Regions from separate parts of the Serratia proteamaculans genome, predicted to be linked through region 1. Evidence: predicted binding sites of a transcription regulator. Region 1 holds the regulator's gene; the other holds the start of a gene.
The links. Region 1 encodes ArgR, which controls arginine synthesis, uptake and breakdown. Its sites were predicted from a motif close to ANTGAATAAAAATACANT; they were not measured.

Region 1 (10,355 bases):
TTGATGCGGGAGATTTCTGCGGCTACGCGTGAGCAAAGCAGCGGTATTGAGCAGGTCAACCTGGCGGTGGCACAGATGGATCAGGTGGCTCAGCAAAATGCGGCTTTGGTCGAAGAGTCGGCGGCAGCGACACGCTCGCTGGAGGAGCAGGCTCAGTTGCTGGCGCAGAGTATGGCGGCGTTCAAACTATAATGCAGGGGGGCGAAATGCGCCCCCCGCATAGAACCGGTTATTCGTCCGGGTTCTCGGCGATAAAGCGCTCGGCGTCTTCCACCATGGATTTGGTGCCGACGAAGAACGGTGCTCGCTGGTGCAGTTTCACCGGGGTAATGTCCAGAATACGGTTTTTACCGTCACTGGCTTTACCGCCGGCCTGTTCCGCCAGGAACGCCATCGGGTTGCATTCATACAGCAGGCGCAGCTTGCCTTGCGGGTGGCTGGCGGTGCTTGGATAAATATAGATGCCGCCTTTCAGCAGGTTGCGGTGGAAGTCGGCAACCAGTGAACCGATGTAGCGGGAGGTGTAAGGGCGTTGCGTCGCTTCGTCCTGCTCCTGACAATATTTAATGTATTTCTTCACACCGCGCGGGAACTTGATGTAGTTACCTTCGTTGATGGAATACATATTGCCGCTGGCCGGGAAGCGGACTTTCTCATGGGAGAGGCAGAACACGCCCAGAGAAGGATCGTAAGTAAAGGCATGCACGCCATAACCGGTGGTGTACACCAGCATGGTGGATGAACCATAAACCACGTAGCCGGCGGCGACCTGAGCGCTACCTGGTTGCAGGAAGTCTTCTTCGGTCACTGGAATGCCGACCGGGGTAATGCGACGATAGATAGAGAAAATCGTACCGACCGAGACGTTGACATCGATGTTGGACGAGCCGTCCAACGGATCCATCAGCACCACGTACTTGGCATTTTCAGCCCGCTCGCCGTCGAATATCACGATTTCATCTTCTTCTTCAGAAGCGATACCCGCAACTTCACCGCGTGCTTTCAATGCTGCTTTCAGCTTTTCGTTGGCGTACAGGTCCAGTTTCATCTGAACTTCACCCTGTACGTTGGAAACGCCGCTGGTGCCGAGAATATCAACCAGGCCCGCTTTGTTGATATCGCGGTGGATGATTTTGGCGCCCAGTTTAATTGCAGAAAGTAATGCTGTCAGCTCGCCGGTGGCGTGAGAGAAGTCGTGCTGTTTCTCGACGATAAATTCGCCTAACGTTTTCATGACACAATCCCTGAATCTACGGATGGGTAGCGGTTTGTTAACAAACCGCCAACGTATTCGCGAGCAGTGTAGCCCAAAGATGAACGCTATTCATAGGCAAATCCATTTCTTCTGGACGATTCTGAGCGTTAGAATGGGGGCAACATTCGACGTACTCTATGAGAAAACTATGCGCATTCACATTCTTGGGATCTGTGGCACCTTTATGGGCGGGCTGGCGGTGCTGGCACGTTCGCTAGGGCATGAGGTGACCGGCTCTGACGCTAATGTCTATCCGCCGATGAGCACGCTGTTGGAGAGGGAAGGGATCGATCTGATCCAGGGTTACGATCCGGCTCAGTTGGATCCTGCACCAGATCTGGTGATCATCGGTAACGCCATGACACGCGGCAATCCGTGCGTTGAAGCGGTACTGGAGCAGGGTATCCCTTACGTTTCCGGCCCGCAGTGGCTGCACGATTATGTGCTGCGCGATCGTTGGGTGTTGGCCGTTGCCGGGACACACGGCAAAACCACCACCGCGGGCATGGCGACCTGGATCCTGGAAGCCTGCGGCTACCAGCCGGGCTTTGTTATTGGTGGGGTTCCGGGCAACTTTGACGTTTCTGCTCGCCTGGGCGACAGCCCGTTCTTTGTGATCGAAGCCGACGAGTATGATTGCGCGTTCTTCGACAAGCGTTCCAAGTTTGTGCATTACAGCCCGCGTACGCTGATCCTGAACAACCTTGAATTTGATCACGCCGATATCTTCGACGATCTGAAAGCGATCCAAAAACAATTCCACCATCTGGTGCGCTTGGTGCCGGGCAAGGGCAAGATCATTTTGCCTGATAATGACAGCCACCTGAAACAGGTGATGGCGATGGGCTGCTGGAGTGAGCAGGAACTGGTTGGCGAAGAGGGAGCATGGCGTGCGCAGAAACTGACGCCGGATGCCAGCCATTATGCGGTATTCCTCAATGGCGAACAGGTAGGTGAAGTGAAGTGGTCGCTGGTGGGTGAACACAACATGCATAACGGTTTGATGGCCATTGCCGCCACCCGTCATGTTGGCGTGCTGCCTGCCGATGCCTGCCGTGCACTCGACGACTTTATCAATGCTCGTCGTCGCCTGGAGTTACGTGGTGAAGCCAATGGCATCACGGTATATGACGATTTTGCCCATCACCCAACGGCGATCCTGGCGACCCTGGCCGCGTTGCGTGGCAAAGTCGGCGGCACCGCCCGCATTCTGGCTGTGCTCGAGCCGCGTTCCAACACCATGAAAATGGGGATTAGCAAGAACGATCTGGCGCCATCCCTTGGCCGCGCTGATGAAGTGTTCCTGTTCCAGCCGCACCATATCCCCTGGCAGGTTGCGGAAGTGGCGGAAGCCTGCGTTCAGCCGGCCCACTGGAGTGCCGACCTCGACACGCTGGTGGATATGATCGTGAAAACGGCCCAGCCGGGTGACCATATTTTGGTGATGAGTAACGGCGGCTTTGGTGGGATCCACGATCGGCTGTTGGAGGCTTTGGCCAACAAACCGGAACCGAAAGCAACCTATTGATTGCTTGGGAATTTGAAGTGTTTTGTGCAGAGGGCCGGTAACGGCCCTTTTTTACGCCCATAAAAAAGCCCTCGCGAGCGAGGGCAACGGGGTCCGTCGGATAGGACGACGAAGTTTCTTCAGAGAATCAGTGCTTACGACAGAACTCGGCAGTGGCAGTGACGAGGGTAATCAGTTCGGTAAGCATGTCCCCTGAATTGTTATTTGTAGATTTCTGCTGTCGCGTGCCAGTTGCCGTTTTCGTAGGCTTCGATCACGCGGTAGGCTTTAGCGCCTTGCTTGTCGGCCTTGTCGGACAGGGCCTGGCGAATATCGGAAGGCGCGCCGGTAATGCCGCTGGCGGTAATGGTACCGACAGACTGAAGATTGTTGGCCTGGTCATTAGTGATTAACGTAGCGGCAGAAGCACCGAACGAAACGACTGACAGCAGGCTGAGTGCGGCGAGGGTAGTTTTCATGTTCATGATATTGGGTCCTGTTGCGATAACCGCCTGGAAGGGCTTTTGCAGCGTTTTTATTCTTGAAGGCTGTTATCGGTAATGCTGGGTTCCAGAGTTTTATTGCCCGTTTCCGGGTAACACCTTGTACTTATTTGTAAATTTCTGCGGTGGCGTGGAAGTTGCCTTCGTTGCGCGCTTCGATTACACGGTAAGCGGTTGCCCCTTTGGCATCGGCTTTTTCAGACAGTGCCTGGCGGATGTCTGAAGGTGCACCGGCAACGCCGCTGACGGTAATAGTCCCTGCGGCCTGCATTTTTGCGGCCTGATTTGCATCAACAGATTGTGCTGCAAATGCGCCGAAAGAAAGCATGGATAGAACGCTCATGGTTGCGATGGTAGCTTTAATTTTCATGATTTAGCCTTTTCGTATTCTTTTATCAGTTCCAATGAACTGTGATTTACGTCACGGAAATGAGTATACATCTAGTAACCCTAAAAATTAATAGTTAGCTAACAGTTTCTTGTGAAACTTTATTATGGTGTTGCTTATTTTTAATAACCAGATGGAATAAAAACCGCTCATAAAACGATCTTTCAATGTTAAAATTATGTAATTTCAATGAGGTAAGTGCTTTTGACCAAAAGTGCGGAAGATAGCAGTAGCTATCACTGGTTACGGTGAAATGTCATTGAAATGTGTTGTGGTGTGGAGGAAACTTGGTTTTAAACGTGGTAGATGATGGGGGAAAGGTAAGGGTAGGGTTAAAGAAGTGCTAACAAAACGCGACCGTTGGCCGCATTTTGTTAGCGCTATGCATCATAACTCTTGTTCGAACAGCGTCAGGATGGCTTCGTACAGCTGACGAGCGGTAAAGCTGCTGGCCGGGGTAACGAAAATAGTGTCGTCACCGGCGATAGTGCCGAGGATGCCTTCAGATTTACCCAGCGAGTCCAGCAGGCGGGCTATTAACTGTGCGGCGCCGGGACTGGTGTGGATCACTACCACAGCATCGTTATGATCGACGTCCAACACCAGGTTTTTCAGCGGGCTGGTGGTGGTGGGTACGCCGAGTTCGGCCGGAAGGCAATACACCATTTCCATTTTGGCATTGCGCGTACGCACCGCACCGAACTTGGTCAGCATGCGCGATACTTTGGATTGGTTGATGTTTTCGAAGCCTTCTTCTTGCAGCGCCAAAACAATCTCGCCTTGAGAACTGAATTTTTCTTCTTTCAATAACGCTTTAAACGCCTTGATCAGATCTTCCTGCTTTGCGGGATTACGCATTTTGCACCGTGGAATGTTGACAATTGAAGTGATTATTATGCATATAAATGAATTTTTATGCAATAAAAGGACGCCCGGAAAAAACAAAAAGGCCCGGACAATGAGGAAAGGGCAGCATTTTAACAAAATCCGTATCCCATGAATATGCCCTTTCCGTGACCGAAAAAGCCGTCTGCGGTAGTAAAGAAAATGTTATTAAAATGATGTTGTTCTGATGTTGTGTAAGGGTGTAATGTAACCGCCGGTTAACTTGCTCGTGAATAACCTCGCAGTATTTTTGATTAGTGTGCGCTATGCCCTTAATGCGTAAGCGATTTAATCTAAGATGAGCGCGACATCGGCCGTTTTATTGCGCCAGTTCTCAAACAGACTGTTAAGAGATTGTTTTTAAAGGTGTAATAATTTAAGGTCCGTACCCAACATATTCACGGCGCTTTATATATTTAAGATAATAAAGGAGTATAGGATGAAAGTTGCAGTTCTCGGTGCTGCTGGCGGTATCGGCCAGGCCCTCGCCCTTCTACTCAAAACCCAGCTTCCTTCAGGTTCTGAACTCTCTCTCTACGACATTGCCCCCGTTACCCCAGGCGTTGCCGTCGATTTAAGCCACATCCCAACCGCAGTTAAAATCAAAGGCTTCAGTGGCGAAGACGCGACTCCAGCCCTGCACGGCGCGGACGTGGTACTGATTTCTGCCGGCGTTGCACGCAAACCAGGCATGGATCGTTCAGATCTGTTCAACGTGAACGCGGGCATCGTGCGTAATCTGATCCAGCAAGTGGCAACAACCTGCCCGCAAGCCTGCATCGGTATTATCACCAACCCGGTTAACACCACCGTGGCTATCGCAGCAGAAGTGCTGAAGAAAGCCGGTGTTTATGACAAAAATAAACTGTTCGGCGTGACTTCGCTGGATATCATCCGTTCCAACACCTTCGTGGCTGAGCTGAAAGGCAAACAGCCGGAAGAGCTGAACGTACCGGTAATCGGCGGACACTCTGGCGTGACCATCCTGCCATTGTTGTCACAGATCCCTGGCGTGAGCTTTACCGAGCAGGAAGTGGCTGATCTGACCAAGCGTATCCAGAATGCGGGTACTGAAGTGGTTGAAGCTAAAGCCGGTGGCGGGTCTGCAACCCTGTCAATGGGTCAGGCGGCGGCGCGTTTCGGCCTGTCTCTGGTTCGTGCGCTGCAAGGCGAAAAAGGCGTGGTGGAATGTGCTTACGTGGAAGGGGATGGCAAATATGCTCGCTTCTTCGCACAACCGCTGGTGCTGGGTAAGAATGGCGTTGAAGAACGCAAAGACATCGGGACTCTGAGCGCGTTCGAACAGAAAGCGCTGGAAGACATGCTGGATGTTCTGCACAAAGATATCGAACTGGGCGAAAAGTTTATCAATAACTGATCATTCAGTGGTGCATGAGTATACATAGGCCGCCGGACAGCGTACCGGCGGTTTTTTTATGCCCGAAGCTATGACCGGATGCGGGCTTTTCGATCCAGCAGGTTATGGGTGTGTGGATCGAAATAACGGCTTGGCCAAATCTCTGCAGGATGGATGTTAAGTGATTCGGCAATTAACCATTCCCCTTTTGGCCAGGGGCGCGATAGCGCATTCGCCAGCGTTGATGAGCTTAGCCCTGCCTTGCGCGATACCGCCGCCAGTGTGGTTCCCTTCTTACGTAAAGCCGCAATGATATCCGCCGGATGCCAGTCCTTGTTCCTTGAGTTCATGTTTGCATTCCTTTTTTGATTAGCGAAAGTTCTGTTAGTGGTATAACTAACAGGTCAAAATTAATCGTTTGAACAACATGAAACGCTTATACGGAAACTAGGATACCACTAAATTTCTTAAAAAATATCCCATAAATTTCCCAAAAAAAGATATTTGCCGACTTTTGCCCAGAGAACATGGCTATGAAAAAAGAGTGGTTTGCCGCCAAGGAGCTGACAGGCGTAGCAGGATTACCCTCCTCACCACAGGGAATAAATTTGATGGCGCGTCGTGAAGGCTGGATCAGCCGCCGGCGTAAAGGCGTGCAGGGGAAAGCGCTGGAATACCATATTGACAGCTTGCCTGCCGGGATACGTAATTTATTGGTATTAAAAGAAGAACCTGCGAGCTATGAGATTGACCGCAAGGATCCGCTGGCCGTGTGGATTGAATATTTCTATCACCTGACGGAGAGCGAACGTGAGAAAGTTTTGGCGTTCCTGATGCGAGAAGGGATCGGTAGCTTACTGGCGCGTATTTCAGCGGAGAAATGAGCAGACCCGCAGAGCGGGTCTGTGGAAACAGCAAGACGTTTATTGTTTCTTAAAAATCACGTTGAACCGCAAGATGCGCTAATCCTTCCAGCGCGGAACGATGAGCGGATTCCGGGAGAACCTGCAATGCGGCAATGGCCTTGTCGGCCTCTTCCTCAGCACGCTGGCGGGTATATTCCAGGGAGCCGCATTGCTGCATGGCCTCCAACACGGGCTCCAGCAAATGACGGCCGTTACCTTGTTCAATAGCCCCACGGATCATGGTTTTCTGTGCGCCTTCGCTGTTATGCATGGCGTGCAGTAACGGCAGTGTCGGCTTCCCTTCATTGAGATCGTCACCGGTATTTTTACCCAGCGTGCTGCCGTCGGCGCTGTAATCGAGCAGGTCATCGATCAACTGGAAAGCGGTGCCAAGGTAGCGACCGTAATCCTGCAGCGCTTTTTCTTCTGCTTCACTTGCATCTGAAAGGATGGCTGAGGACTGTGCTGCCGCTTCAAACAGACGTGCGGTTTTGCTGTAGATCACCCGCATGTAACTTTCTTCGGTAATGTCCGGATCGTTGACGTTCATTAACTGCAGCACTTCGCCTTCGGCTATCACGTTGACGGCCTCTGACATCAGCGCCAACACGCGCAGCGATTCCAGGCTGGTCATCATCTGGAAAGCACGCGTATAAATGAAGTCGCCGACCAGCACGCTGGCGGCATTGCCGAAGGCGGCATTGGCGGTGGCCTTGCCGCGGCGCATATCTGATTCATCCACCACGTCATCATGCAGCAGGGTAGCGGTGTGAATGAATTCGATCAGCGCAGCCACGGTAATGTGTTTATCACCCTGATAATGCAACGCCCGCGCCGCCAGAACGGCGATCATCGGGCGGATGCGTTTACCGCCACCACTGATAATGTAATAGCCAAGCTGATTGATGAGCGTGACATCGGAATTCAGCTGTTCGAGAATTGTTGCGTTCACGGCCGCCATATCTTGCGCGGTTAACTCGGTAATTTGCTCTAGGTTCATTGTATTTTTTTCAGCTGTGTTTCTCTTCACCGCGTTGAGATCGCTGCTCACATCGGTACATGGCGGTAACTGTCCCTCTGATTGTACTTGAAAAACGGCTCAGATAAACGCCATGAAAGAAACTGTGCTTTTTTTCTTCTTTTTTCTGCTTCTGGTCTTATTCTGCTCTTGTCATATGCTGGATTATTGCGTAGAATTCGCGCCCTATTGTGAATATTTATAGCGCGCTCTGTACTAAACAGTTGGGCACGCGGAAAGCGGAGTTTTATATGTACGCGGTTTTCCAAAGTGGTGGTAAACAACACCGAGTAAGCGAAGGTCAAACCATTCGCTTGGAAAAGCTGGACATCGCAACTGGTGAAGCAGTTGAGTTTGACCAGATTCTGATGATCGCTAATGGCGAAGATATCAAAATCGGCGTTCCTTACGTCGATGGCGGTAAGATCAAAGCTGAAGTCGTTGCTCACGGTCGTGGCGAGAAAATTAAGATCGTTAAGTTTCGTCGTCGTAAGCACCATCGTAAGCAGCAGGGCCACCGTCAGTGGTTCACTGACGTTAAAATCACCGGCATCAGCGCTTAAGTTAGGGGAGCAGATTAATGGCACACAAAAAGGCTGGCGGCTCGACTCGTAACGGTCGCGATTCAGAAGCTAAACGTCTGGGCGTAAAACGCTTTGGCGGCGAAGCAGTACTGGCAGGCAGCATCATCGTTCGTCAGCGCGGCACTAAATTCCACGCTGGTACCAACGTGGGTTGCGGCAAAGACCACACTCTGTTTGCTTTGAAAGACGGTAAAGTCAAATTCGAAGTTAAAGGCCCGAGCAATCGTAAATTTATCAGCATCGAAGCTGAATAATTTTCCGAGCCTTACTAAATAGATGTAAGCCCCGCAATTCGTTGCGGGGCTTTTTACATTTATGGGCTGCTTGTGTATCGGCCCGTCAGCGCTGGCAAAGGTAAGATGGAAACGAAACAGCAGGTCGGAATTGGCATTTCTCTGGCGGTGACTACGGCAGTTTGCTGGGGTGCATTGCCGATTGCGATGAAAGAAGTGCTGGTAGTGATGGAGCCGTTTACCATCGTTTGGTATCGATTTACCATTGCTGCACTTGGATTGGGGCTTATTTTGGCCGTGCGTGGCAAGTTGCCGCCGGTGACCCTGTTCCGTCAACCGCGCTGGTTGTTGATTCTGGCCATCGCCACCGCAGGCTTGCTGGGGAATTTTATTTTCTTCAGCTCTTCACTGCAGTATCTCAGCCCGACAGCATCGCAAGTGATCGGCCAACTATCGCCGGTCGGCATGATGTTTGCCAGCGTGCTGATTTTAAAAGAGCGCATGCGTATTACCCAGGTGATTGGCGCGCTGATGCTAATCTGCGGGTTGCTGTTGTTCTTCAACGTCAGCCTGATTGAAATTTTCACCCGCCTGACGGATTACACCCTTGGGGTGTTGTTGGGTGTGTGTGCGGCAACGGTCTGGGTTACTTATGGCGTTGCGCAGAAAGTGTTGCTGCGTCGATTGGCCTCGCCGCAAATCCTGGTAATGTTGTACACTTTATGTGCAGTGGCGTTATTTCCTCTGGCCAGGCCGGAGGTGATTTTCCAGCTCAGCGGTTGGCAATTAGCCTGTCTGCTGTTCTGTGGTGCCAACACGCTGATTGGTTATGGTGCGCTGGCTGAGGCCATGGCGCGCTGGCAGGCGGCACAGGTGAGCGCGTTAGTGACGCTGACACCGCTGTTTACCCTGCTTTTTTCAGATTTATTGGCGCTGGCCTGGCCACACGTATTCGCCGCCCCGACATTAAATGTCGTCGGCTATGTCGGTGCTTTCGTGGTGGTAGCGGGCGCCATGTTTTCCGCAATTGGTCACCGTTGGTGGCCGCGACGGGCAGAACCCCGCCTGGTTGCTCCTTTGAAGCAGCCTGGTGAATGATTTACGGAGACGGTAAATGAAGTTTGTAGATGAAGCAGCGATTTTGGTCGTTGCAGGTGACGGTGGTAATGGTTGCGTCAGCTTCCGTCGCGAAAAGTATATCCCGAACGGCGGGCCTGATGGTGGTGACGGCGGCGATGGCGGCGACGTCTATCTGTTGGCGGACGAAAACCTCAACACGCTGATCGACTACCGCTTTGAGAAATCTTTCCGCGCCGAACGTGGCCAGAACGGTCAGAGCCGTGACTGTACCGGCAAGCGTGGCAAAGATATTACCATCAAGGTACCGGTAGGTACTCGCGTGCAGGATCAGGGCACCGGCGAGATCCTCGGTGACATGACCCGTCATGAGCAGCGTCTGATGGTGGCGAAAGGCGGTTGGCACGGTTTGGGCAACACCCGTTTTAAATCATCGGTCAACCGTGCTCCGCGTCAGAAAACGTTGGGTACCGCCGGTGAAGCTCGTGACATCCTGCTGGAGCTGTTGCTGCTGGCCGATGTGGGTATGTTAGGCCTGCCGAACGCCGGCAAGTCGACCTTTATCCGCGCCGTGTCTGCTGCCAAGCCGAAAGTGGCTGACTATCCGTTTACCACTCTGGTACCAAGCCTGGGTGTGGTGCGT
Region 2 (10,355 bases), 4.8 Mb from region 1:
GCCACCGCGATCAGGTGTTCGCCCTGTACGGCAAAGCCGATATCACAGAACGGCAGCCCGACGACTGACTTCAATGCCGGTACGCCCTGGTCATACAGCCGTACCAGCGGTTTGTCGTCATAGGCGGCGTGGTAAACGGCGGCCACATCCTGTGCGGTCACACCGGCTTTCAGGCGACAGGTAATGGTTTCGAGAATACCACGCGGGAAGTTACCCAAATGTGGCGTAAAGATGACCGGCACGCCCAGATGCGCGACGATTTCCGGATGGTGACGGTGGTTGAAAATACCGTACGGCTGCAGGCTCACCTCGCAAAAACTGGTGTTCACGCTGGCCTTACGGCCCGCACCGCTCACGCCGCTGGTCGCGTTGATCACCGGCCACTGATCCAGGTTCAGCAAGTCTTGATCGATCAGCGGTTTTAGCGCCAACTGCGCCGCCGTCGGATAACAACCCGGTACGGCGATCAATTGTGCCTGTTTGATTTTGTCGCTCTGCCACTCCGCCAGGCCATACACCGCCTGCTCCAGCAGGTCAGCATGCTGATGTTCAAAACCGTAGTATTGGCTATAGAAGGCGGTATCTTTTACGCGGAACGCGCCAGAGAGATCGAACACCACGCAACCTGCAGCCAGAAACGCCGGCGCGATGTCGTGGCTGACCTCATGCGCCGTGGCCAGAAACACCACGTCGATGCCCACCGCGGCTTTGGCAACGTCAACCAGCGGTTGTAACGGCAGATCGACGATACCTTTTAACTGGGGGTGCAAATCGGAAAGCAATTTTCCTGCATCTGCACTTTGCGCTGAAACCGCTAAAGCGGTTATGTTCATGTGTGGGTGACGATTAAGGTACGCCGTGAGCTCTGCTCCGGCATAACCGCTGGCACCGACAATCAGCGTATTCAACATGGGGCCTTTCACCTTCTTGACTTGCGTTGGGTCGTATTCGACTCAGGTTTCCAGGCTCACCAGCGTTGTTTTGCCGTTCACCCACGAGGTCGAGCGTTGATGTTTTTATAATCATCCGGGAATCGGGTTCCCTTACGCTCCAGCTTACTGTATTTTTATTCACAATAACTGCATGAATATTGATACCAACCTAACCAAAGGCTGTCAACAGTGAAGATGAAATTACCTCCATTTATTGAGCTGTACCGGGCGTTGATCGCCACTCCGTCGATCAGCGCCACCGATGGCGCCCTCGATCAGAGTAATGAAGCGTTAATCAACTTGCTGGCCGGCTGGTTTGCCGATTTGGGCTTTAGTGTCGACGTACAACCGGTGCCGGACAGCCGCAATAAATTTAACCTGCTGGCCAGTATTGGCGAAGGCAGCGGTGGCCTGCTGTTGGCAGGGCATACCGATACCGTACCTTATGATGAAGGGCGCTGGACACGCGACCCCTTCACCCTGACCGAACACGACAATAAGCTGTACGGTCTGGGCACTGCCGACATGAAAGGCTTCTTTGCCTTTATTCTGGATGCCGTGCGCGACATCGACGCCAGCAAGCTGACCAAGCCGTTGTACATTCTGGCAACCGCAGATGAAGAAACGACGATGGCCGGCGCACGTTATTTCGCCGCCTCGACCAGTATCCGTCCGGACTTTGCCATTATCGGTGAACCAACCTCGCTGCAGCCGGTACGCGCACACAAGGGTCACATGGCCAACGCCATCCGCATCGTCGGCCAATCCGGTCACTCGAGCGACCCGGCGCGCGGCGTGAACGCTATCGACTTGATGCATGAAACCATCGGCCGCCTGATGGAGCTGCGCAAAACGCTGCAAGAGCGCTTTAACAACCCGGCCTTTGCCGTGCCCTACCCGACTATGAACTTCGGTCATATCAGTGGTGGCGACGCAGCCAACCGCATTTGCGCCTGCTGCGAGTTGCATCTGGATATCCGTCCGTTGCCGGGCATGACGCTCGACAACATCAATGAACTGATGCACCAAACGCTGGAGCCAGTCAGCCAGCGCTGGCCGGGCCGCTTGAGCATTGAGGAACTGCATGCTTCGGTGCCGGGTTACGAGTGCCCGACCGATCACCAGATGGTGGCCGTGATTGAGAAACTGTTGGGCACCCGCACGCAGGTGGTCAATTACTGCACCGAAGCCCCGTTCGTCCAGCAGGTCTGTCCAACGCTGGTGTTGGGCCCCGGCTCTATCGACCAGGCACATCAGCCGGATGAATACATCGATACCGGCTTTATCGAACCGACACGCAAGCTGCTGAGTCAATTGGTCAGCCACTTCTGTCGCCAATAAACCGGATACAAGGTAGGGTTAATGATTTATCATCCTCCTACCTCTTAAGGCGTAGAAAACCAATGAAATAAGCCAGACTGATAACCGGCGTGCCGTAATTAAATTTCAGAAAATGCGCCGATTTTGATGTTTTTTTGCTAAAAATAGTGTCAATTGACCATTGGACAGGAACGTGGCGAGATGAAACAGGCGCTGTTGGCCTGACACGTGAAATTTACTTACAAGATAAAAATCATACAGAATTGGGTCAGGGGTTATATGAACGAACAATATTCGGCAATGCGAAGTAATGTCAGTATGCTCGGCAAATTGCTCGGCGATACCATCAAAGAAGCGCTGGGCGAGCATATTCTCGATCGCGTTGAAACTATCCGTAAGCTTTCCAAATCTTCACGTGCAGGTAACGAAGCGCATCGTCAGGAGCTGCTTTCCACCTTGCAAAACCTGTCCAACGACGAGTTGTTGCCGGTCGCACGCGCCTTCAGCCAGTTTCTCAATCTGACCAATACCGCTGAGCAGTACCACAGCATTTCACCTAATGGTGAAGCCGCCAGCAACCCGGAAGCGCTGGCGCAGTTGTTCACCCGGCTAAAAGACAAAAAGCTCAGCACCAAAGAACTGCAAAATGCCGTGTCGCAGCTTTCCATCGAGCTGGTGCTGACCGCGCACCCGACGGAAATCACCCGCCGCACCCTGATCCACAAGCTGGTTGAGGTCAACACCTGCCTCAGCCAACTCGACCATAACGATCTGGCCGACTACGAGCGCAACAAGATCATGCGCCGCCTGCGTCAATTAGTGGCGCAGTCGTGGCACACCGACGAGATCCGTAAAAACCGTCCGTCACCGATCGACGAAGCCAAGTGGGGCTTTGCGGTGGTGGAAAACAGCCTGTGGGAAGGGGTCCCGGCCTTCCTGCGCGAATTCAACGAACAACTGGAAAACTCCATCGATTACAGCCTGCCCGCAGAAGCGGTGCCGGTACGTTTCACCTCCTGGATGGGCGGTGACCGTGACGGCAACCCAAACGTGACGGCTGAAATTACCCGCCACGTGCTGCTGCTGAGCCGCTGGAAGGCCTGCGATCTGTTCACCCGCGATATTCAGGTGCTGGTGTCCGAGCTGTCGATGACCGAATGTACCCCGGAACTGCGCGCACGGGCCGGTGGCGACGAGGTGCAAGAACCGTACCGCGAGATCATGAAGCAACTGCGCAGCCAGTTGATGAGCTCTCAGGCTTATCTGGAAGGCCGCCTGAAAGGCGAGCGTGTCCTGAAGCCACACGACCTGCTGGTGAAAAACGATCAGCTGTGGGAACCGCTGTTCGCCTGTTATCAGTCGCTGCAGGCCTGTGGCATGAGCATCATCGCCAATGGTCAGCTGTTGGATACGCTGCGTCGCGTGCGCTGCTTTGGCGTGCCGCTGGTACGTATCGACGTGCGTCAGGAAAGCACCCGTCACACCGAAGCCATCGCCGAGCTGACCCGTTATCTGGGCCTGGATGACTACGAAAGCTGGTCGGAAGCCGACAAACAGGCATTCCTGATCCGCGAACTGAATTCCAAACGCCCGCTGGTGCCACTGAAATGGGAACCGAGCGCCGATACTCAGGAAGTGCTGGAAACCTGCCGGGTGATCGCCGAAGCGCCGGAAGGCTCAATTGCCGCCTATGTGATATCCATGGCGCGCACACCTTCTGACGTCCTGGCGGTCCATCTGCTGCTGAAAGAAGCCGGTTGCCCGTTCGCGCTGCCGGTGGCCCCGCTGTTCGAAACCCTCGACGACCTGAATAACGCCGATGACGTGATGACCCAGTTGCTGAATATTGACTGGTATCGCGGCTTTATCCAGGGCAAACAGATGGTGATGATTGGCTATTCTGACTCGGCAAAAGACGCCGGGGTGATGGCGGCCTCCTGGGCGCAGTACCGCGCGCAAGACGCACTGATCAAAACCTGTGAAAAAGCCGGAGTAGCGCTGACCCTGTTCCATGGCCGCGGCGGCTCGATTGGCCGTGGCGGTGCTCCGGCACATGCGGCACTGCTGTCGCAACCGCCGGGCAGCCTGAAAGGGGGCCTGCGTGTCACCGAACAGGGCGAGATGATCCGCTTCAAATTTGGCCTGCCGGAAGTCACCATCAGCAGCCTGGCGCTGTACACCGGTGCGATCCTGGAAGCCAACCTGTTGCCGCCGCCAGAACCGAAAAAAGAGTGGCGCGCGCTGATGGATGACCTGTCAGACACCTCATGCAAAATGTACCGTGGCTACGTGCGTGAAAATCCGGACTTCGTGCCGTATTTCCGCGCCGCAACGCCGGAACTGGAGCTGGGCAAGTTGCCGCTGGGTTCACGCCCCGCCAAACGTAAGCCAAACGGCGGTGTAGAAAGCCTGCGTGCCATTCCGTGGATCTTCGCCTGGACACAGAACCGCCTGATGTTGCCGGCCTGGCTGGGCGCCGGTGCCGGTTTGCAGGAAGCGGTGAAAGCAGGCAAACAGGATCAACTGGAAGCCATGTGCCGCGACTGGCCATTCTTCTCCACCCGTATTGCGATGCTGGAAATGGTGTTCGCCAAAGCCGACCTGTGGCTGGCGGAATACTACGATCAGCGCCTGGTCGACAAATCACTGTGGCCACTGGGCCAGCAGTTGCGCGACCAGTTGGCAAGCGACATTAAGGTGGTACTGACCATTGCCAATGACGCGCACCTGATGGAAGACCTGCCATGGATCGCCGAATCCATCGCGCTGCGTAACGTGTATACCGATCCGCTGAACGTGCTGCAGGCCGAACTGCTGCACCGTTCGCGTCAGCAGGAACACCCGGATGCCCGCGTTGAGCAGGCGCTGATGGTGACCATTGCCGGCGTTGCCGCCGGGATGCGTAACACCGGCTAGGTTGAGCGTTGTAAAAAACGGCTCCTGTTCACAGGGGCCGTTTTTTTATCCGTCGCTGATGGGTTATAAGGCACTCAGCCGTAGCCGCCGGTTGCCGTCAACTTCGGGGTAATTCTCGAACGTATGCGGGTAGGCGAACAGCTGACGGTGGGCGAACCACGTTCGCTGTTTCCTTTGATTCCCGACGCATCGCGCTACCGCTTTATTGCCTGCGGTATTGGCATCACGCCGATTCGCAGCATGATCCTGTGGTGCCGGCGGCACGGATATTTATGGCAACGGCCATGAGGGCCATTGCCATGGGGGAGCACATTTACTGTTGTGGGCCGGAGTCGTTAATGGAAGAAGTACAGCGTCTTGCCCTGGCACAGCAGATCCCTGCCGACAGGCTTAATTTCGAATGTCTTACCGCCGGTGAGGCTATCAGCGAGGAGGGGTTGTGCCGCAGTTATGAAGTCACCTTATTGGCGGGTGAAGCAGACCATCGGGATTATGTTTTAAGTGATGAAGAACGTGCCGCCAACCGCTCGATTCTGATCTGCGTTGCTCGCGCTCGTTCATCAACACTGGTGCCGGATGTGTAACCCGTCATCGGCAAATAACCCTGCCAGTCAGTTTGCACTGACCGACATTTTCTTCAGGCCACGGCCGCCGGACGCACACCCAGCGTGTGGCAAATCGCGTAACTCATTTCGGCGCGGTTCAGCGTATAGAAATGGAAATCCTTCACCCCTTCGCGGCTAAGGATTTTCACCATGTCCATCGCGATATTGGCGCCGACCATTTTGCGGGTTTCGGCATCGTCATCCAGCCCTTCAAACATGCTGGTCATCCAGCTCGGCACGCGCACGTTGGTCATGGTGGCGAAACGCTGCAACTGCTTGAAGTTGGACACCGGCAGAATGCCCGGTACGATCTCCACGTCGATACCCGTCGCCACGCAGCGGTCACGAAAACGCAGGTAACTTTCTACATCAAAGAAGAACTGGGTAATCGCGCGGTTGGCACCGGCATCGATTTTACGCTTCAGGTTGATCAGATCCGCCTGCGGGCTTTTGGCTTCCGGATGCACTTCGGGGTAGGCCGCCACCGAGATGTCGAAATCACCGACGTCTTTCAGCAGCGTCACCAGATCGGTGGCATACATCTCAGGCTTGCCACCGCCCGGCGGCAGGTCGCCACGCAGCGCCACGATATGGCGGATACCACTGTTCCAGTAATCGGTGGCAATCTCACGCAGCTGAGCCGGGCTGGCATCGATACAGGTCAAGTGCGGTGCCGCTTCCAGGCCGGTACGCTCCTTAATCCCTTTGATGATGCTGTGGGTGCGATCGCGCTCGCCAGAGTTGGCGCCATAGGTCACAGAGACAAATTTTGGTTTCAGGCTGCTCAAACGATCAATGGACTGCCACAGGGTGTCTTCCATCTCGCTGGTGCGCGGCGGGAAGAACTCGAATGATACGTTAATCTGGCCGTTTAACTCCGCCAGACTCTGATTCAGCGCTTCCCGCTGGTTTGCGTGAAAAAAACTCATACCCTGTCCGCCTCTTATCGATCACTGTTTTGCTTTGTTTTGATAAGCGTCTATACGTTTAGACGTCTAGATAGAAAATGCCGTATGTTGGCTAAAGAGTCAACAGGAAACTGAGGGTAATAGGATGATTAATCCTCACCCGTTAAGAGAAAGAATTTCATGTTCAGGATAAAGAGAATTATGGCAGGAAAAACGAGGGGCGCGGCAGATCCGCGCCCACAAGAAAATTAAAGCAGCTGCGCCAAACGGTTAAGGTCTGACTGGATAGCCCCCGCGGTGACGTCACGACCGGCACCCGGTCCGCGGATCACCAGTGGGTTATCGCGGTACCAGCGGCTTTCGATGGCAAACACGTTATCGCACGGCAACAAAGATGCCAGCGGATGTTCAGGCCGAACCGCTTCCACACCAACACGCGCCTTGCCATTGGCATCGAAGCGCGCCACGTGTCGCAGCACCAGACCCATTTCACTGGCGGCCTCGAAACGCTGCAGCATCTGCTGGTTCAGCGCATCGCCGTTTTCGAAGAACTGATCGACAGAACCCTGCTCGGCACCCGCAGGCACCAGCGATTCAACTCGCACCTGATTCGGTTCAATATCGTAGCCCGCCTCGCGCGCCAGGATCACCAGCTTGCGCATCACGTCCTGGCCGGAGAGATCGACCCGCGGATCGGGTTCGGTCAGCCCCTGCTGCCAGGCCTGATCCACCAGTTCGGTAAACGGCACCGTGCCGTCGAACTGCAGGAACAACCAGGAAAGCGTGCCGGAGAAGATGCCGCTGATCGCCAGAATGCTGTCACCGCTGTCGCGCAGATCGCGCACCGTATGGTTGACCGGCAGGCCGGCGCCGACGGTAGCGTTATACAACCAGTGGCGACCGGTTTTGGCGAAGGCATCGCGGATTTGACGATAATTATCGCTGCACGATGCACCCGCCAATTTATTGGCGCTGATCACATGGAAGCCGTAGCTGGCGAAATCCAGATACTGCTCGGCCAGTTCTTCACTGGCGGTCACGTCAAGCACCACCAAATCGTCGAACGGATGAGCCCGCATCCACAGGAACAGGGACTCTTCATCCAGCTCCTGCGCTTCGTCCTCAAAGAATGCCAGGGCGCGGCTGGCATCCAGCCCGTCGTAATTCAGCAGGCTACGGCGGCTGTCCACCACTCCCGCCAGGCTGAACTCAAAGCCGCTGCGGGCAGAAATATTTTTCTGCTCGCGGGCAAACAGCTCCAGCCAGCGTGCGCCGATGTTGCCTTTGCCGAACAGCACCAGGCCAATACGTTTTTCCGCGCGGAACAGAGTCTGGTGCAGGCCCTGGATCAGCAACGCGGTCGGCCCCTGACGCAACACCGCCACCAGACTGATGCCGTCTTCGGCCTGCCAGATAAACTCGACCGGCTGGTCTTTCAACTGTTGATAGAAGCGGTGACTGTGCAGCGGGTTCTTGCACACACCCGCGCCCACCAGCGCCACCAGCGCCAGTCCTTCACGCAGTCGCAGCTCACCTGGCAGCCCCGCGTCCTGCAGAGTACGCAGCACGCTGTTCACCACTTCCGAGGTGTAACACAGCTGGACCAGATTACGGTCCGGATGAATGCCGATCGCCAGCGGTTTGATCTGCGCGCGCTTAAGCACCAAATCCAGCTCTTTCTGAGCCAGTTTGAAATCATGCTGACTGGCAACGTTCAGCTCAATCAAACACACGTCGTCATGGCTGGTGACAATCTTCGCGCCGGTGCCGGAGGCCAGCACGCGCTCGATGCGCGTTGAGCCTTGTTCCGGCTGATAACTGCAACGCAGTTGCAGATCGATATCACTGCCGGACACCGGCTGCAGGGTGCGTGTATGCAGCACCGGTGCCGCCAGGCGTGCCAGTTCACTGGCCTCATCTAACCGCAGCAGCGGCAACAGGCAGGCATCTTTCACCTTGCGTGGATCGGCGCTGTAAACCCCGGCCACGTCGCTCCAAATGGTCACGCGTTCCGCACCGGCCAGCGCACCGACCTGGGTAGCGGAATAGTCACTGCCGTTACGCCCCAACAGCACGGTTTCACCGGCGTCGTTGCGTGAAATAAAGCCGGTCACCACCAGGCGTTTACCCGGGTGCTGAGCCAGCAACTGTTGCAGCAGCGGGTAAGAGCGGCCTTCATCCACTTGTGGCTGAGCGGCGCGTTCCGCACGCAGGAAATCGCGCGCATCCAGCCAGGCCGCCTGCATATCCAGTTTGTTCAGCACCGCCGCCATCAGCCGCGCCGACCAGATCTCACCGTGCCCCACCACTTCGGCATACACGGCATCGTCGAGCTTTTCATCTAGCAACACCGCCAGACGCTCCAGATCCTGAATAAATTCGGCGATCAGCGGCTCGGCGGTTTCCGGCGGTAACAGACCACCGATCAATTCGCTGTGATAGCGGCGCAGCGTCTGCTGAACCTGATGCGCAGAAAGACGATCGCTCTGGCTAAGCTTCAGCCAGCTAATCAGTTGGTTGGTGGTGCTGCCGGCAGCCGACACCACCATCATGTCACCCGGCTGGCTGTATTCGGCCATGATCCCGGCCACCCGCAGATAACACTTCACGTCCGCCAGGCTGCTGCCGCCAAACTTGTGCAGTTGACGCCCGCTCACCGGCCCTGCTACCGCAATTGCATTCATGCTTACCTCGTTGCCGCCGCCTGGAAGGCTCGTTCCAGATCGGCAATCAAATCTTCACTGTCTTCAATACCCACGGAGATACGCAGCAGGCTTTCGGAAATACCGGCTGCCGCACGGGCTTCTGCCGCCATACCTGCGTGGGTCATGGTCGCTGCATGCGAGATCAGGCTTTCTACGCCGCCCAGGGATTCTGCCAGAGTAAACAGCTCAAGGGCAGACAGGAAACGACGCAGCAGCGCTTCATCACCGTCCAGTTCAAAGCTGAGCATCGCGCCAAAGCCGCGTTGCTGACGACGTGCAATCTCGTGCCCAGGGTTCTGTGGCAGAGAAGGATGATACAGCTTTTTCACCAAGGGTTGCTGCTGTAAATAACTGACAATCGCATCGGCGTTTTGTTGCGCCGCCTTGATGCGTGGCGACAGAGTACGCATGCCGCGCAGCAGCAAATAACTGTCGAACGCGCCGCCGGTTACGCCGATATTATTGGCCCACCACGCCAATTCCACCGCCAGATCTTTATCTTTGGCAATCACCGCGCCGGCCACCACGTCGGAATGGCCATTGAGGTATTTGGTACAGGAGTGCACCACCAGATCGGCACCCAACCCAATCGGCTGCTGTAACGCCGGGCTGAGGAAGGTGTTGTCCACCACCGTTAACGCCCCCACGGCATGGGCCGCATCGCAAATCGCCGCGATATCTACCACGCGCAGCAGTGGGTTGCTTGGGCTTTCAATCAGCACCAGCTTGGGTTTTTGCGCCAGCGCCTGCTGCAACGCCTCTTCATTCCCCTGATCGACAAAGAGTACGCGGTAAGCACCACGCTTGCTCAGGCTGTCGAACAGACGATAGCTGCCACCGTAGCAATCATGCGGTGCCACCAGCAGATCGCCGGGTTGCAGGAACACCGTGGTCACCAGGTGGATCGCCGACATCCCGCTGCTGGTCATCACCGCACCGGCGCCGCCTTCCAGTTCTGCCAGCGCCCGC

Region 2: argC (N-acetyl-gamma-glutamyl-phosphate reductase) is a predicted target of ArgR. The motif match lies at 1,058-1,075, and genes of this name have one in related genera.

Annotation. Positions count from the first base shown of each region.
Region 1 is NZ_OX461105.1:408,026-418,380, forward strand. It holds gene QOT07_RS01840 (methyl-accepting chemotaxis protein) at 1-192, shown strand, start outside; gene fbp (class 1 fructose-bisphosphatase) at 230-1,234, opposite strand; gene mpl (UDP-N-acetylmuramate:L-alanyl-gamma-D-glutamyl-meso-diaminopimelate ligase) at 1,404-2,783, shown strand; gene yhcN (peroxide/acid stress response protein YhcN) at 2,984-3,247, opposite strand; gene yhcN (peroxide/acid stress response protein YhcN) at 3,372-3,635, opposite strand; gene argR (transcriptional regulator ArgR) at 4,041-4,511, opposite strand; gene mdh (malate dehydrogenase) at 4,978-5,916, shown strand; gene QOT07_RS01875 (helix-turn-helix domain-containing protein) at 5,985-6,245, opposite strand; gene QOT07_RS01880 (DNA-binding protein) at 6,429-6,779, shown strand; gene ispB (octaprenyl diphosphate synthase) at 6,829-7,800, opposite strand; gene rplU (50S ribosomal protein L21) at 8,070-8,381, shown strand; gene rpmA (50S ribosomal protein L27) at 8,399-8,656, shown strand; gene QOT07_RS01900 (DMT family transporter) at 8,762-9,733, shown strand; gene cgtA (Obg family GTPase CgtA) at 9,750-10,355, shown strand, end outside.
Region 2 is NZ_OX461105.1:5,244,043-5,254,397, forward strand. It holds gene argC (N-acetyl-gamma-glutamyl-phosphate reductase) at 1-911, opposite strand, end outside; gene argE (acetylornithine deacetylase) at 1,128-2,273, shown strand; gene ppc (phosphoenolpyruvate carboxylase) at 2,532-5,168, shown strand; gene QOT07_RS24405 (2Fe-2S iron-sulfur cluster-binding protein) at 5,507-5,752, shown strand; gene metF (methylenetetrahydrofolate reductase) at 5,806-6,702, opposite strand; gene QOT07_RS24415 (bifunctional aspartate kinase/homoserine dehydrogenase II) at 6,930-9,365, opposite strand; gene metB (cystathionine gamma-synthase) at 9,368-10,355, opposite strand, start outside.